4 regions of the Bradyrhizobium sp. URHA0013 genome follow, and region 4 is predicted to be linked to each of the others. Evidence: predicted binding sites of a transcription regulator. Region 4 holds the regulator's gene; each other region holds the start of a gene.
The links. The regulator LexA, encoded in region 4, represses DNA repair genes until DNA is damaged. The targets are predictions, from matches to a motif close to TGTTCNNNNTGTGTTCNG.
Positions count from the first base shown of each region.

Region 1 (4,188 bases), on a different contig from region 4:
CAGGATGGCGACGATCAGCAGCAATTGCGAGAACAGCAGCCAGCCGCGCCGCCGCCCGAACGCGCGCGTGAACAGCGGCACATGCATCGCATCCACCAGCGGCGCCCACAGGAATTTCAGCGTGTAGGGCGTGCCGACCAGCGCAAACAGCCCGATGGTCTTGAGATCGACGCCGGATTCCCGCATCCACACCAGCAGCGTCGAGCCCGACAGCGCCAACGGCAGCCCGGACGAGAAGCCGAGGAACAGCACGATCAGCACCCGCGGCTGCAGGTAAACGGCAAGGCTGTCACGCCAGGAGGTGGGGGCCGTGCCGGGGCCGGCAGGCGAGGTCGCGTCGGGTGCGGTCATGGGGTGGTGTTAGCAGATTCTGGCGGCCACAAGTGAGGTGTCGCTCCTGCCGGCCAAAGAGGAGGTGTCGTCGCCCCCTCCGCTGTCATCGTCCGCGAAGGCGGACGATCCAGTACCCACCAGCATTTCGGTTCAATCGCGGCCGCCGCGGCGTACTGGATGCCCCGCCTTCGCGGGGCATGACGGACTCATGGTGGGCCGGCTATCCCGGGATAAAGGTCGTCCGAATTCGGATTGCTCTTCTCAATCAATCGAACCTTCCAGGCCCTGTTCCACTTTTTCAGCCGCTTCTCCCTTTTGATAGCATTCTCGGGATCGTCGAACTGCTCGAAATAGACGAGCCTTGCGACATCGTACTTCTCCGTAAAGCTCTCGATGACCTTGGACTTATGTTCCGCCACGCGACGAATGAGATCATTGGTCACGCCGATGTACAGCGTTCCGCCGATTTTGCTGGCGAGGATGTAAACGTAGTAGTGGCGTGTGCCCAACTGCTACCTCTCCCTCCGCTGTCATCGTCCGCGAAGGCGGACGATCCAGTAATCACCAGCGTCCCGGTTCAATCATGACTGCCGCGGCGTACTGGATGCCCCGCGTTCGCGGGGCATGACAGTGTGCCACAATCTCACTCCCCCGCCTGGAGCTTCCGCGGGAACAGCTCGGCAGCGCCGGTCGCTACGAGATGCGGCGCTTCCGGCGCATCGCTCTTGCTGAAATCGAGCTCCTCGATGCGCCCGGCGCGTTTCTCGATCTTGTCGGCGGAGATCAGCACCTGCCGCACGTCCTCGTTCGCGTCGGCAAAATGCTTCTGGAGCTTCAGCACGCGATCGCGCAGGCGGCCGAGGTCGTCGCCGAGCTTGATCACCTCGGTGCGGATCTGGTCGGCGGCGTCGCGCATGCGCGCGTCCTTCATGATCTGCTGCATCACCTGGATCGCCAGCATCAAAAGCGACGGCGACACCAGCACGACACGGGCGCGATACGCCTTCTGGATGACGTCGTCGAAACCGTCGTGGATCTCGGCGTAGACCGATTCCGACGGCACGAACATCAGCGCCATGTCCTGGGTCTCGCCGGCGACGAGATATTTCTCGGCGATGTCGCTGACATGCTTCATGACGTCGCCGCGCAGCCGCTGCGTGGCGATGCGCTTCTCCTCGTCGGTGCGCGCGTCATGCAGCGCGGTCATCGCTTCCAGCGGAAACTTCGCGTCGATGCAGAGTGGCCGCTGGTCGGGCAGGAACACGACGCAGTCCGGACGCTTGCCGGTCGAGAGCGTGAACTGGAACTCGTAGGCGCCCTTCGGCAGACCATCATGGACGATCGCTTCCATCCGCGCCTGACCGAAGGCGCCGCGCGACTGCTTGTTGGCGAGCACATCGCGCAGGGTCGTCACCTGCGTGGTGAGGTCGGTGAGGTTCTTGTGCGCGCTGTCGATGATGCCGAGCCGCTCGTGCAGCGCGCGCAGGCTCTCCATGGTGTTGCGGGTGGTGTGCTCCATGGACTGGCCGACGCGGTGGGTCACCGAATCCAGCCGCTCGTTGACCGCGCGTGCCATGTCGGCCTGGCGGCCGGCCAGCGTCTGGGTCATGGCGTCGACCCGCCCCGAAGCCTCGCTCTGGGCATGCAGCATCTGGCTGATGCGCTCCTCGAGTTCGTCGGCGCGGATGGCGTTGGCCATCGCGAGTTCCGCCCCGCGCCGCCCGGAGCGCGCGATCACGACGGCGATCACCACCATCAGGATGAGGACCAGGGCACCGAAGCCGATCAGCGCGTCCACGGTGCGCACCGGCCAGTCGCCGAGCATGAAAATGATCTCGTTCATGCCCCTGCTTCTAGCCGATTCGCTCGGCGGCACGAACGAATAGCGAACATTTAGTGTAAATGCCCCGTTAATTTTTATGGTTAACGAAACCCGAAGTTTTATGGTTAGCGGAGGGTTAACGGGGTTCCCGGCCGCATTGACCGCATCGAACGCGCGGCTTAAATCGCGGCCATGGCCCTCAGAGAAATCATCATCCTGCCCGACAAGCAGCTGCGTCTGGTCTCCAAGCCGATCGAGAAGGTCACGCCGGAGATACGAAAGCTTGCCGACGACATGTTCGAGACCATGTACGACGCGCCCGGCATCGGGCTCGCGGCGATTCAGATCGCGCGGCCGTTGCGGCTGATCACCATGGACCTCGCCAAGCCCGACCAGGACGGCGAGACCAAGCCCGAGCCGCGCGTCTTCATCAATCCGGAAATCATCGCCTCCTCGGAGGACCTGTCGGTCTACGAGGAAGGCTGCCTCTCGATCCCCGAATATTACGAGGAGGTCGAGCGTCCCGCGAAGGTGCGGGTGCGCTACACCGATCTCGACGGCAAGGTGCACGAGGAGGACGCCGAAGGCCTCTACGCCACCTGCATCCAGCACGAGATCGACCATCTCAACGGCGTGCTGTTTGTCGACTATCTGTCAAAACTCAAGCGCGACCGCGTGCTGAAGAAGTTCGAGAAAGCCGCCAAGCGCGCGGAGTGAGCCGGGTTCTCTCTCGTCGTCATGGCCGGGCTTGACCCGGCCATCCACGCCTTGCTTGCTTTGTCGCCAAGACCGTGGATGCCCGGGACAAGCCCGGGCATGACGGAGAAACAAGCCTTACCGAGCGCCGCCACATGCCCCTCCGCCTGATCTTCATGGGCACGCCCGATTTCTCCGTGCCGACGCTGCTCGAGCTCGTCGCGCACGGCCACGAGATCGCGGCCGTGTATACGCGCGCGCCCAAGCCCGGCGGCCGGCGCGGCCTGCAATTGCAGCCGACCCCGGTGGAAGAGGCCGCGCGAAAGCTTGGCGTGCCCGTGCTGACGCCGAAGACGTTGAAAACGCCGGAGGCGCTGGAAGAATTCCGCGCCTTCGACGCCGATGCCGCCGTCGTCGTCGCCTATGGCATGATCCTGCCGCAGGCGATCCTCGATGCGCCAAAGCTCGGCTGCTACAATCTGCACGCCTCGCTGCTGCCACGCTGGCGCGGTGCGGCTCCCATCAACCGCGCGATCATGGCCAGCGATGCCGAGAGCGGCGTGATGGTGATGAAGATGGATGTCGGCCTGGACACCGGTGACGTCGCCATGGCCGAGCGTCTCGCGATCACGGACAATATGACGGCGCTCGATCTGCACGATCGTCTGTCCCGGCTCGGTGCCGACCTGATGGTGCGCGCCATGGCCGCGCTCGACCGCGGCGGGCTCCAGCTCAAAAAGCAGAGCGAGGACGGCGTCACCTATGCCGCCAAGATCGACAAAGCCGAAGCGCGGATCGACTGGACCAGGCCCGCGCGGGAGGTGCTGCGTCATATCCACGGACTGTCGCCGTTTCCCGGCGCCTGGGCCGAGCTTGAGAATGCGCGGGTCAAGATCCTGCGTTGCGAGCTGGCGAAAGGCGCGGGCGCACCCGGCGAGGTGCTCGACGATCACCTCACCATCGCCTGCGGCGAGGGCGCAATCCGCCTGATCGAGCTCCAGCGCGAAGGCAAGGCGCGCATGCAGGCCGCGGATTTCCTGCGCGGCGTGCCGTTGAAGCCGCCGATGCGGCTGGCCTGATGCCCCGCTACAAGCTCATCATCGAATATGACGGCGCACCGTTCTTCGGCTGGCAGGTGCAGGAGACGCTGCCCTCGGTGCAAGGCGCGCTGGAAGCGGCGGTGAAGGCGATGACCGGCGCGGATGCGCGCGTGCACGGCGCCGGGCGCACCGATGCCGGCGTGCATGCGCGTGGCCAGGTCGCGCATGTCGATATCGACAAGCAGTTTCCGCCGGGCCGTTTTCGCGACGGCTTGAATGCGCATTTGCGCCCGCATC
Region 1 is NZ_JADK01000003.1:724,975-729,162, reverse strand. Features, by position in the region: gene N551_RS0103675 (MFS transporter) at 1-351, opposite strand, end outside; gene N551_RS0103670 (GIY-YIG nuclease family protein) at 540-842, opposite strand; gene N551_RS0103665 (DNA recombination protein RmuC) at 977-2,176, opposite strand; gene def (peptide deformylase) at 2,348-2,872, shown strand; gene fmt (methionyl-tRNA formyltransferase) at 3,007-3,930, shown strand; gene truA (tRNA pseudouridine(38-40) synthase TruA) at 3,930-4,188, shown strand, end outside.
Region 1: N551_RS0103665 (DNA recombination protein RmuC) is a predicted target of LexA. The motif match lies at 2,208-2,225, and genes of this name have one in related genera.

Region 2 (4,188 bases), on a different contig from region 4:
TCGCCTTCACTTTCAGGCGGGCCGGATTGAAGATGCTGGCATAGTAGCGCCGCCAGGTTTCCTCCAGCCGGTCTTCGCTCGGCGCCTCGCTCTTGCTGACGCCTGATGTGAACGAGAGCGCGTGGCCATCCCAATGTGCGCACAAATCCGGCGTCAGGATCGACCAGGGCATGTCGGCAAAGCGCCGGGCGAAGAACGGCGCGGTGAGCTCGACGATATGATGCTCCGGCTCGAACCAGGCGACATAGTGTGCTTCGCGTTCCCTGCCGATCTCGCGGAAGCGCACGAAGGCGTGCATCTTGTGCTCGTCGCGATAGACCGCCTTTGCCATGGCCGTGACTTGCGCGACATCGGGATCGGTCGCGACCTCGATGAGATCGTGGTTGTCCTTCAGCCGAAACAGCAGGCGATAGAGGATCGCGAAACGCTCGGGATCGCGATGGAGGATCGCGGCCTTGGCGAGCTCGACGAATTTTGCAGGCACGTTGAAGGTGCCGTCGCCAGCCGCCGGCAGCGGAGACGACGACGGCGTCGCGAACAGCTCCGCTTCGCCGCCCTGCACGGCCCATATGACATCGGCCGGTTTCATTTGGTGAAGCACGAGGCTACGCGCGGCTTTGCGCCAGCCGTCGAAATCGGTTTCGTTCTCGAGGGTGATATATTGCATCAGAAGCCAAATCCCAGTTGTGTGGCCTTCGGCTTGAACCGTTCGATCAGCCGTGCCTCGTCGAGGCGGTGCGGCGCGGGACGGTGGTCGCTGAGGACGATGAACGGCAGCGCCTTGTTGCGGGGCACATGCAGCCGCGCGAGGTCGGCGACGCGGATGGTGGTCGTGCGGCGCGCCGCGATGATGCGCTCGACCGCCTTGGTGCCGAAGCCCGGCACGCGCAACAACTCCTCGCGGCTGGCGCGGTTGACGTCGAGCGGGAAGCGGTCGCGGTGGCGTAATGCCCAGGCGAGTTTTGGATCGATGTCGAGCGGCAGCATCGCACTGTCGTCGACGATCTCGCCGACGTCAAAACCGTAGAACCGCATCAGCCAGTCGGCCTGGTAGAGTCGGTGCTCGCGCAGCAAGGGCGGCGCGCGCAGAGGCAGCGCGCGGCTGGCATCGGGGATCGGGCTGAACGCGGAATAATAGACGCGCCTCAGCCTGTATGAACCGTAGAGATTGGCGCTGGTGTGGAGGATGGTGTGGTCGGAGGCCGCGTCGGCGCCGACGATCATCTGCGTGCTTTGGCCGGCCGGCGCGAAGCGCTGCGGCTTGGCTTTCGTGTTCGCGTTGCGGCTTTCCTCGGCCTCGTCCAGCTTCAGCCGCAGCCGGCCCATGGTGCGGCGGATCGCGCGCACGTCCTTCTCGGGCGCGAATTGCTGCAGGCTCGTCTCCTGCGGCATCTCGATGTTGATGGAGAGACGGTCGGCATATTTGCCGGCCTCGGAGATCAATGCATCGTCGGTCTCCGGGATCGTCTTGAGATGGATGTAGCCGCGGAAGTGATGCTCCTCGCGCAGTTTGCGCGCGACACTCACCACCTGCTCCATGGTGTAGTCGGGGTTGCGGATGATGCCGGAGGAGAGAAACAGTCCTTCGATGTAATTGCGCCGGTAGAAGTCGAGCGTCAGCTTGACGACTTCGTCGATGGTGAAGCGGGCACGCGGCACGTTGGAGGAGGCGCGGTTGACGCAATAGAGGCAGTCGTAATTGCAGGCGTTGGTCAGCAGCACCTTGAGCAGCGAGATGCAGCGGCCGTCCGGCGCGTAGGAATGGCAAATGCCCATGCCGGGCGCGGTCGATCCCATGCCCTTGCCGTCGCTGGAATCCCGCCTCTCGGTGCCGCTGGAGGCGCAGGACGCGTCGTACTTGGCGGCGTCCGCCAGGATTTCCAGCTTGCGTTGCACGTCCATATTGGAATCCCTTTGATTCAGCTCATGAATCCCGAAGAGTGCCAATTCGATTGACTCTCCAGGCGCCGTTAGCTTTATATTAGAACATACCATGAACAAATGAGCCAGCCGTTGGTTCTCTTTTTGAGAGCCACGGCAATCACCCCTTCAAGGAGCGGCGACCATGAGCGGCGCACGCATCAGCGCGCTTGCAGCCTTGCGCGGCCAGATCGAGCGCATCGAGACGGCGGAGGTCGTGCATCATCGCGACCGTGTCGCGCTCGGCCATCGCGAGGCCGACAACGCGCTAAAGGGCGGGCTCGCGCGCGCGGCAATCCACGAGGTATTTTGCGAGGGACGTCAGGGCGCGGCCGCGACGGGCTTTGTCACCGGACTTGCGGGGCGCGTGACGGCGCGCAAGCCGCTGCTGTGGGTGCGGCAGGATTTTTCAGAAATTGAAACCGGTGCGCTGTCGATGAGCGGGCTCACCGAGATCGGTCTCGATCCGCGCCGCATGGTGATGGTGCGCGCCGCCGATGTGGAGAGTGCGTTGCGCACGTCGGCCGATGCGCTCGCCTGCGACGCGCTGGGTGCCGTCGTGCTCGAGCTCTGGGGCGAGACGAGGCAGTTCGATCTGGTGGCGAGCCGCAAGCTGACGCTGGCTGCGCAATCTTCCGGTGTCACCGGCCTGTTGCTGCGGATGGCCGCGCAACCTTTACCCTCAACCGCCGAGACCAGATGGATGCTGCGCGCGGCGCATTCGCCGCCGGGCGCGATGTGGAGTGCTTGGGGGGCGCCGCGCTTCGATGCCGAGCTCCTGCGCAATCGTCATGGCCCGTGCGGCCGGTGGATCATGGAATGGAAATGTGATGAGTGCCAGTTCTCTGAATCGTCGGCGTATCCTCAGCCTGTGGCTGCCGCGCCTGCCCATCGATCGGATCCAGCGGTTCTTCGGCAACGTCGGACTGCATGAAAATAATGCGCCCAGCATCGTCGTTGCCAAGGACAGCAACGCGCTGGTGATCCATGCGCTGGACGAGGCGGCCGAGCGCCTCGGTCTGCATATCGGCCAGCCTCTGGCCAATGCCCGGGCGATGTGTCCTGATTTAAAGGTGTTCGACGCCGATGCCGTGGCCGATGCCAAGACGATCGGCGACATCGCCGACTGGTGCGATCGTTTCACGCCGTTGGTGGCACTCGATCCGCCGCACGGGCTGTTCCTCGACATCACCGGCTGCGCGCATCTGTTCGGCGGCGAGGCTGCGCTGTTGCAAACCCTTGTCCGTGCCCTCGATCGCCAGGGCTTTGCCGTCAGCGCGGCGATCGCCGGCACCTCGGTCTGCGCGCGCACGCTGACGCGGCAGGCATCTGGTAGTATCGTCGCCGATGGCGGGGAGGCGGCGGCAATCAGCCGGTTTCCGGTGTCCGCGCTTGGTGCGGGTGAGGCCATCATCATCGGCCTGCGCCGCGCCGGCCTGAAGACGGTCGGCGATGTCGCCGCGCGTACGCCGAGTGAAATCACGGCGCGGTTCGGCGCACGGTTCTCCACGCTGCTCGCGCATGCGCTGGGGCAGGGCGATGCGCCGATCAGCCCGCGAAAGCCGCTGCCCGACTACATCGTGGAGAAACGCTTTGCCGAGCCGATCGCGACCGACACCATGATCGCGATGACGCTGTCGCGCCTGGCGGACACGCTGATTGCGTCGATGGAGAAGCAGGGCAAGGGCGCGCGCCGCCTGGAAGCAGCCTTCTTCCGCACCGACGGCGCGGTGCGCGCGATTATGGTCGAGACCGGACGTCCCGTGACGCAAAGCAAAGTCATCGACCGGCTGTTCCGCGAGCGTCTCGATGCACTCGCCGATCCCCTCGATCCCGGCTTCGGCTTCGACATGGTGCGGCTGTCGGCAAGCCGCACCGAGATCGTGGTGCAGGAGCAGCGCGATCTCGACGCCCATGTCCACGACAATGACGAGCTTGCCGCGCTGATCGACCGCATCGCCGCGCGCATCGGCGGAAAGCGCGTCGTCGTGCATCTGCCTGAGGATACCCATATCCCCGAATGTGCGGTGCTGGCCGCGCCGGCGCAGCATCATCTCGCCGTGGCCATGCAGGCCGAATGGCCCGCGCGCACCGAGACTGAGCCGCCGCTGCGTCCGTTGCGGCTGTTCGACAAGCCTGAGCCGATCAATGTGCCGTTTGCGACCGTGCCCGACGGGCCGCCGCATCAATTCACCTGGCGCCGCGCGCAGCATGCGGTGGTGCGGGTGGAAGGCCCCGAGCGCATCGCCATGGAATGGTGGCGGCAGG
Region 2 is NZ_KI912426.1:690,541-694,728, forward strand. Features, by position in the region: gene N551_RS0123805 (UdgX family uracil-DNA binding protein) at 1-667, opposite strand, end outside; gene N551_RS0123810 (putative DNA modification/repair radical SAM protein) at 667-1,902, opposite strand; gene N551_RS0123815 (ImuA family protein) at 2,066-2,854, shown strand; gene N551_RS0123820 (DNA polymerase Y family protein) at 2,751-4,188, shown strand, end outside.
Region 2: N551_RS0123810 (putative DNA modification/repair radical SAM protein) is a predicted target of LexA. The motif match lies at 1,983-2,000, and genes of this name have one in related genera.

Region 3 (4,188 bases), 100 kb from region 4:
GGGAATCTCGGTGATGATGATCGCCTCGCGCTCCTTGCGGATGGTCTCGATCGCGACCTTGCCGCGCATCATGACCGAGCCGCGGCCGAGGTGATAGGCGGCGCGGATGCCTTGCCGTCCGAGGATGACGCCGCCGGTCGGGAAATCCGGTCCCGGCACGATGTTGATGAGCTCGTCGATGGTGAGCGCAGGGTTGTCGATCAGCGCGACGCAGGCGTCGATGACCTCGCCCAGATTGTGCGGCGGGATGTTGGTCGCCATGCCGACCGCGATGCCGCCGGCGCCATTGACGAGCAGGTTGGGGAACTTGGCCGGCAAGACCGACGGTTCGGTCTCGTTGTTGTCGTAGTTCGGCTGGAAGTCGACCGTGTCCTTGTCGATGTCGGCCAGCAGAGCCAGCGCCACCTTCGTCAATCGGGCTTCGGTATAACGATAGGCAGCCGGGGGATCGCCGTCGACCGATCCGAAATTGCCTTGGCCGTCGATCAGCGGCACGCGCATGGAGAAGTCCTGCGCCATCCGGACCATGGCGTCGTAGATCGACTGGTCGCCATGCGGATGATATTTACCGATGACGTCACCGACCACGCGGGCGGACTTGACGTACTTCTTGTCCGGCGTGTGCCCCTGCTCGTTCATCGAGTACAGGATGCGGCGATGCACCGGCTTCAGACCGTCGCGGGCGTCAGGCAGCGCCCGCGCCACGATCACGCTCATGGCGTAGTCGAGATAGGACTTCTTCATCTCCTCGAAGATGGAGACGGGGCGAATATCCGAGGGTTGCGCCGGCTGGTCGCCGGGCTTGTCGTCGTCGTCAGCCAAGGGGAAATCCGGTGAGGTTTTATCTGGGAATCATATAGCGCATCGAGCCTCTGATAACCACCCTCGCGGCGATCTGGGAAGCGCTTTTTCCGCCTATTTTTCCAACAACTTAAGCCCTTGCGATCGGTGTCTTGGACAGCCCCCGTATCGACCTTGCAAAATCGCCGATCACGCGTCGAAAATCGCGCGGCGAGCTTGCCCCGTCAGCGCGCTTGCCAAGCCGCAATCCGAGCTCACCCGAAACATGAAGCGGGCCCGGAAATCCCGAGCCCGTCCTGCCGATTAGTGGGATTTTCTGACACGAGATGAGAAGCGCCGCCCATCCGGCCGGCGCGTCGCATTGAGACTCCGCGTTCTCAGAGCGGGATCGCTCAGAACGGGATATCGTCGTCCATGTCGCTGTTGCGGCCACCGCCGCCAGCGGCAACGGGACGGCGCGGTGCGCTGCTGACCGGACCGGAGGAGCCGAAATCGCCGCCCGGCTCGTCGCCGAAGCTGCCGCCTCCCCCACCGCCGCTACGACCGTCCAGCATCGTCAGGGTCGAGTTGAAGCCCTGCAGCACGACTTCGGTCGAGTACTTCTCGACGCCGCTCTGGTCGGTCCATTTGCGGGTCTGGAGCGCACCCTCGACGTAAATCTTGGCGCCCTTCTTCAGATACTGTTCGGCGACCTTGCAGAGCCCTTCATTGAAGATCACGACGCGGTGCCACTCGGTCTTTTCCTTGCGCTCGCCGGTGGCCTTGTCGCGCCACGTCTCCGAGGTGGCGACGCTCAGGTTGGCGATCGGCCGCCCGTCCTGGGTGCGGCGGATTTCAGGATCCTTGCCGAGATTTCCAACCAGAATGACCTTGTTGACGCTTCCCGCCATCTCCGCTCTCCGCTCCGAATGCCACTGAATTCAAGAAGGCCGGTCCGCTCCGCGCGTTCCGCCGTGCCCGTTGAGGCGACCCTATACGCTCGCCGAACGCTTGCGGACGACGATCAGTCCGTCACCCCTCCGGTTATCCCCACATATAGCATCGACCTACTGTTCGTTCCAGATTTGTTCTTGGCGAAACCACCGCATCGATGTGGCGTCGATCGGCCAATGTAGTGCGGGAATGCGCGCAGCGGTTGGAACCTTTGTAGGTTCCTGAAAACGAGAGAAAGAACTTAACATTCAGTGTGTTATGGGTACTCGCAGTGCCCCGTTCTTGTTGCATTTCGGAGACGGACTTTGCCGCCCCGTAGAGCTACGGTTTCCTCGGACTTAGTTCATATGGGCCCTCGCGCCTGATCAGCCGCTTCGGGGAAGAAAGAAGCGGACGAACCTGGGGAGACTGGCAATGAATAAGCTTCTTGTTGGTGCAATCGGTGCAGTGGCGATGGGCCTGTCGGCTCCCGCGATCGCGGCGGATATGGCCCCGCGTCCCTACACCAAGGCCCCCGCGCCGGCGATTGCCACCATCTACGATTGGAGCGGCTTCTATATCGGCATCAACGGCGGCGGTGGCTCAAGCCACACGTGCTGGGACTTCGTCACGCCCGCGACCGGCGTTTTGGTCGGCGAAGGCTGTCACAATGCGACGGGGGGCACCGTCGGTGGCCAGATCGGCTATCGCTGGCAGTCCGCCAATTGGGTGTTCGGTCTCGAAGGCCAAGGCAACTGGGCCGACTTCCGGGGCGACAATGTGAGCACCCTCTTCCCGGGTACCGCTTTGGTGACGGGTGATCGCAACCGTTCCCGCATCGACGCTTTCGGCCTCATCACCGGTCAGGTCGGTTACGCCTGGAACAACGTGCTGTTCTACGTGAAGGGCGGCGCCGCCGTCGTCGGCGACAAGTACGACATCTACGCTGCTACAGGTACGCCCGGCGCGGGCGCGCTGCTGGCTTCGGCGCGGGAGACTCGCTGGGGTGGTACGGTCGGGGCCGGTCTGGAGTTCGGCTTCGCCCCGAACTGGTCGTTGGGCTTTGAGTACGACCACATTTTCCTTGGCGATCGCACGATCGGCTTCACAACGCCCCCGGGTGGGGTCTTCGGCAGCGACCGGATTCGGCAGGACGTCGACATGGGCCTCGTCCGCCTGAACTATCGCTGGGGCGGTCCGGTGATCGCGAGGTACTGATCGAACTGACATCCATCAAAGCAAGGCCGGCCTCGCGCCGGCCTTTATTCATTGCTGTTCCCGTTGGGGAACCAAAGGTCAGTAATTGCACCATTTTCAGGCCGCTGTGGCTTTCCAGTGACACAACTTGCGGCTTCAATGGTGTAAGTACGGCCTCAGTTGGGCAAGTGAGTCCGATGCCCTTCCCTATCTTGGAAGGCACAATCAGAAACTGGGACTGGGATTAGTTGAAAATGAAAAAGGTTTTGTTGGCTTCGGCCTGTTTGTTCGCTCTCGCTGCCCCGGCCTCGGCCGCTGATCTGGCGGCGCGTCCCTACACCAAGGCCCCGGTGGCCATGGCTTCGGTCTACAACTGGACCGGCTTCTACCTCGGTGTTGTCGGTGGCGGCGCCTGGGAAAATTCCTCGACCGACCCGAAGATGAAGGGCGGCTTCGTCGGCGGTACGGCCGGCTACAACTGGCAGACCGGCAATGTCGTGTTCGGCATCGAGGCCGATGGTGCCTGGGCTGACGTCAGCGCGTCGGTCACCGGCCCCGTTGCCGTCCCCGGCTTCGGCCTCGTCAGCACCACCCTCAGTTCGAAGACCGATGCGATGGGCACCGTGCGCGGCCGCATCGGCTACGCCGTCAACAACGTCCTGTTCTACGGCACCGGTGGTTACGCCTGGATCGACAACAAGCTCAGCATCAGCGCGCTCGGCGTGACCGTTTCCGACAGCAAGTGGCACTCCGGCTGGACCGTCGGTGCGGGCGTCGAAGCGTTCTTCGCTCCGCAGTGGTCGGTCAAGGGCGAGTACCTCTTTCGCAGCCTCGGCGGCGAGACCTACTTCTCGGGCGCCCTGCCCACCGGCACGCTCGAGTTTCACACCGTGCAGGTCGGCGTGAACTATCACTTCGGGGGCCCGATCGTCGCGAAGTACTGATCTTCCTATCGACGCCATCGTGTTACGAAAGGCCGGCCTCGCGCCGGCCTTTTTGTTTGCCGGGCACGTTACTGCGCAGTTCCACCGCCCTGCTCCTGCCAGATGCCGCCAGCGTGCCAACAATCGGTTGACGATTCGCAGACGCCACTGGAAATCCGTCCCCGTTCTTCCTACGTTCGCTCACATACCCATCGGCGCCGATCCCGGTTCCGGGCGAAGCGCGCCTATTCAGTTGGCGCGATCGCGCGCTTTTGGATTCCCTGAGGACCACCAGGATGGATGAAGTGATCAAGGCGAAGCGCCAACAACAGAACGCGGGATCAAACCTGCGCGC
Region 3 is NZ_JADK01000007.1:202,175-206,362, forward strand. Features, by position in the region: gene gyrA (DNA gyrase subunit A) at 1-822, opposite strand, end outside; gene N551_RS0111160 (single-stranded DNA-binding protein) at 1,194-1,691, opposite strand; gene N551_RS0111165 (outer membrane protein) at 2,149-2,931, shown strand; gene N551_RS0111170 (outer membrane protein) at 3,165-3,854, shown strand; gene uvrA (excinuclease ABC subunit UvrA) at 4,130-4,188, shown strand, end outside.
Region 3: N551_RS0111160 (single-stranded DNA-binding protein) is a predicted target of LexA. The motif match lies at 1,856-1,873, and genes of this name have one in related genera.

Region 4 (4,188 bases):
ATGCGGCCCAACGCGACTAATTTTGAAGAAGTTTAGGAACCCGATCACTTTGTGCATTTTTATACAGAGTTCCCGGAACGGAATACCGTCTTCCGGACTCTAGAGTCCGTTGGGACTTCTACAGACGGATGCATCATCGTGTTGGGCAAAACCTACCTCACCAAGCAGGCCTCTCTTCTTCTTGAATTCGCCAGGACAACTTCAGATTCGGATCTTTCCGCCAAGCTTGTGAGCAAGGCCGCCGACCTGAAATCCCAGGCCGATCCGCTGCCCGACAAGGATCAGGGACCCAAGGCGCCCGACGTAACTCACGGGCAGCCAGGGAGCTGATCGATGCAGGCCGGGGCGCTCGTCGTTCTCGTCTTGCCATGACCATTGTCCTGCCGATCTGGCACGTTCTTCGGATCATGCCGCAACGCGCTTGATCCTGCCTTCCGGAACAATGCGGTGGGATGACTGCACCCGCTCGGCTGTTTTGCCTCTGCGCCCGCGCTCGGCTAGAAGACGTGCGGAACATTCGCCCGAACGTGCCGAGCAGGAGTTTTCGCCGTGGCCTTGATGCCGGTTTCCGACGCGCTTGCCGCGGTGCTGGCGGGTGCAGAGCCGCTGCCGGAGGAAATGATCTCCCTCGACCAGGCCTACCATCGCGTGCTCGCGCGTGACGTCGCGGCGCGGCGCACGCAGCCGCCGCAGGCGATGTCGGCGATGGACGGCTACGCGGTGCGAGCGGCCGATGCCGCGACGATCGATTCGGAGCTCACCATCATCGGCGAAGTCGCGGCGGGCCGACCGTTCGCGGGGATGGTCGGCGCCGGCGAGGCCGTGCGGATCTTCACGGGCGGCGTCGTTCCCGGTGGCGCGGACGCCGTCGTGATCCAGGAGGACACCGTCGCCGCCGGCAAGCGTGTCACGATCAAGGAAGCCGCGATCGCCGGTCGGCACATCCGCCCCGCCGGCGTCGATTTCCGCGAGGGCGACGTGCTCCTGCGCAAGGGAAGCCGTCTCACCGAGCGCGACCTCGCGCTCGCCGCCGGGATGAATCATCCGCACCTTGCCGTTTACGGGCGTCCGAAGGTCGCGATTCTCGCCACCGGCGACGAGTTGGTGATGCCGGGCAGCACGCCCGGCCACGGCCAGATCGTCTATTCCAACGGCTACGCCCTGCACGCGCTCGCCCGCAGCGAAGGCGCCGAGACCATCGACCTCGGTATTGCCGCCGACACGCTGGAGGCCACCACCGCCGGCATCCGCCGCGCCCGTGAGAGCGGCGCCGACATCCTGATCACGACCGGAGGCGCATCGGTCGGCGACCACGATCTGGTCCAGCAGGCACTGCGGGACGAAGGCATCGCGATGGCGTTCTGGAAGATCGCGATGCGGCCAGGCAAGCCGATGATGCACGGGCGGCTCGGCGCAATGGGCGTGATCGGTCTGCCGGGCAATCCCGTGTCGTCCTACGTGTGCGCTTTCCTGTTCATGGTGCCGCTGATTCGTGCCCTGTCGGGCCGTTCAGTGCTTCACCATCGCCGTGAGCGCGCCGTGCTCGGCCGCGATGTCAGCGCCAACGACCAGCGCGAGGACTATCTGCGCGCGCATCTGGAGGAGCGTGACGATGGCACACGCGTCGTTCTTCCCGTCAATCATCAGGACTCTTCGCTGCTTGCGAATCTCGCTGCAGCACAGGTACTTCTCGTGCGCGCACCGTTCGCGCCGAAGGCCGAAGCCGGCACGGCTTGCGAAGTGTTGCGGCTCCCTGTCTGAGCGCCCCGGCAATGCGCGTTCCGCCAACTTTGCTCTGTTCACGGTAAATTAAGCAGTTGCGGAACATGTATCGAACATATAGTGTCCGTTCATGATTTGTTTCGAGCATGTAGCGGCATATTGCCGAATTCAGCGTCTCGGAATCGGACGACATCAACCGGGGGACTTTGGTCGAGATGTTAACGCGCAAACAATACGAGCTTCTGCGGTTCATCAGTGAACGTCTGAAGGAAAGCGGCGTACCGCCCTCCTTCGACGAGATGAAGGATGCGCTCGACCTGCGCTCGAAGTCGGGCATCCATCGCCTGATCACGGCGCTCGAGGAGCGTGGCTTCATCCGACGCCTGCCCAACCGCGCTCGTGCGATTGAAGTCATCAAGCTGCCGGAGCTCCAGGCAGCCGCCGGCAGCCGCCGCGGCTTCACGCCGAGCGTCATCGAGGGCAATCTCGGCAAGGTGCGTGCGAGCTCCAGCCTGCCCGCGGACGACGGCGAACGTCCCGTCGCGGTGCCGGTGATGGGCCGCATCGCGGCCGGCACGCCGATCGAGGCGTTGCAGACCCGCAGCCATACTATCAGCGTACCGCCTGACATGCTCGGCTCGGGCGAGCATTACGCGCTCGAAGTGCGCGGTGATTCCATGGTCGAGGCCGGCATCCTTGACGGCGACATGGCGCTGATTCAGCGCAACGAGAGCGCCGATACCGGCGACATCGTGGTGGCGCTGATCGACGACGAGGAAGCGACGCTGAAGCGCTTCCGCCGTCGCGGCGCCTCGATCGCGCTCGAGCCCGCCAACGCGGCCTATGAGGTCCGCATCCTGCCGCCCAACCGGGTGAAGATTCAGGGCAAGCTGATCGGGCTTTACCGGAAGTACTGATACCGGGAGTACTTGATACCGGGAGTGCTTGGCGCCGCGCGCGCTTCCGATCGGCATCGCCGGTCAGGGATTGGAGCGGATCATCGTCCGCTCCGGCTGGGTAGTCTTTCTGGTTCTGCACAGACTATCTGGCCCGTCCTTCGGCGCTGGCTCCTCGCGACGCCCACGAAGCGGAACTGGTTCGCGGCGCAAGTGTTCGAGGAAACAGCGGCCAGCGATCAAGCTCGACCGTTGCAGTCAAGCCGGCGATATTCGCGCACGCGCCTCCCGAATGCATCGCAACTCGCTTTGTTCCTATTGAATTCGGGAAAGATAATGTGATCGCGGCTCGCGGAAACCAGCCGCAGATTTGCCCACAACCAAGCAGAGCGTTCATGCTTCAACTCTGATAGAGGCCTGCGCCTCGATTAAGAGACGCGGGTTGCTATCCCAGCATGAGGAGCACCCGATGTGTGACTACAGCCTGCATGCCGTCGCGTCGCGCCCCGCCGAAGTCGGCGAGACGATCGTCACGACAAGCTTCCGCGGCACCTCGACGCGCGGCTTCGCCTCGGCAGCCGATCCGTCTGTTGCCGTCTGCCTGCTGCCGGGAACGGAGCTCGCCTTCGCCGACGACGTTCGCTACGACAATCGCTGGATCTGGACGCGCACCATCAATTCCCGCGTGGGCAAGTTCGGCAAGATCGATCCGCACGTTCCCGACCGCCATCACGACGCGATCGAATTCCCCGACGGCAAATATGTGCTGGTGACGCAGCTCGTCGAAGGCCAGCGCGCGACCGTGCTGCAACTGCCTGTGACCCAGCCGGTGACGGAGCGCGAGCACAAGGCGCAGGTCATCGTCGACAGGCAGCCGACCGTCACGCGCCTGCCGATCGGCTGACGCAGCCGGCTACGAGGTCGGAGGTCAAGATTGAATCGCCATCGCCGGCCGTGGCCGGCGAGATGGCGCGGTTTGCGCCCAGTGAATCCGAGCAGATGCACCAATCCACTGCATTGCTCCGCACCGTCAGATCAATCGTCGGCCTGCAAGTCGGTCTCCGCCGGCGTTGCGTCCTTGATGCGGGGCGCGATCGCCTTGGGCGCAAGGCTGCCGTCGAAATCACCCTCGCCTGCGCCGGCTGGCAACCAGGGGCGGCTCGCGCCTCTCGCCCTCACCGCCTGAACCGCAAAGCCGTCACCACGCTGCATTAGCGCCAGCGCGCTCTGGCTGGCGAGCCGCTGCCGATCGACCACCATCGCCGCGCAATCGGGCGGCGCGGGACGTGCCGTCACCACCAGCGCGGCCCGACTGCAATCGTCCGCGAGAGCGTCGACGCGCAGTGCCAGCGCGACCAACCTCCCGTCGGCCAGTGGCGTCACGCAGCCCGATTCGTCACAGGACACGCCATCGGCCAGCGAGGCTCTGCCGGCATCGCGCGGATCGGCGTCGGCAGCGAGCCATTCCTTGAGCAAAAAGCTGTCCTTGCTCGTTCTGATCAGGTGCAGATATCCGTCCCTGCCCCGCACCGCGACGCTGGCGCCATCCCCGGCAATCAGGATGTCGGGC
Region 4 is NZ_JADK01000007.1:303,832-308,019, forward strand. Features, by position in the region: gene N551_RS0111630 (hypothetical protein) at 139-330, shown strand; gene glp (gephyrin-like molybdotransferase Glp) at 550-1,761, shown strand; gene lexA (transcriptional repressor LexA) at 1,938-2,639, shown strand; gene N551_RS0111645 (hypothetical protein) at 3,088-3,522, shown strand; gene N551_RS0111650 (ComEC/Rec2 family competence protein) at 3,654-4,188, opposite strand, start outside.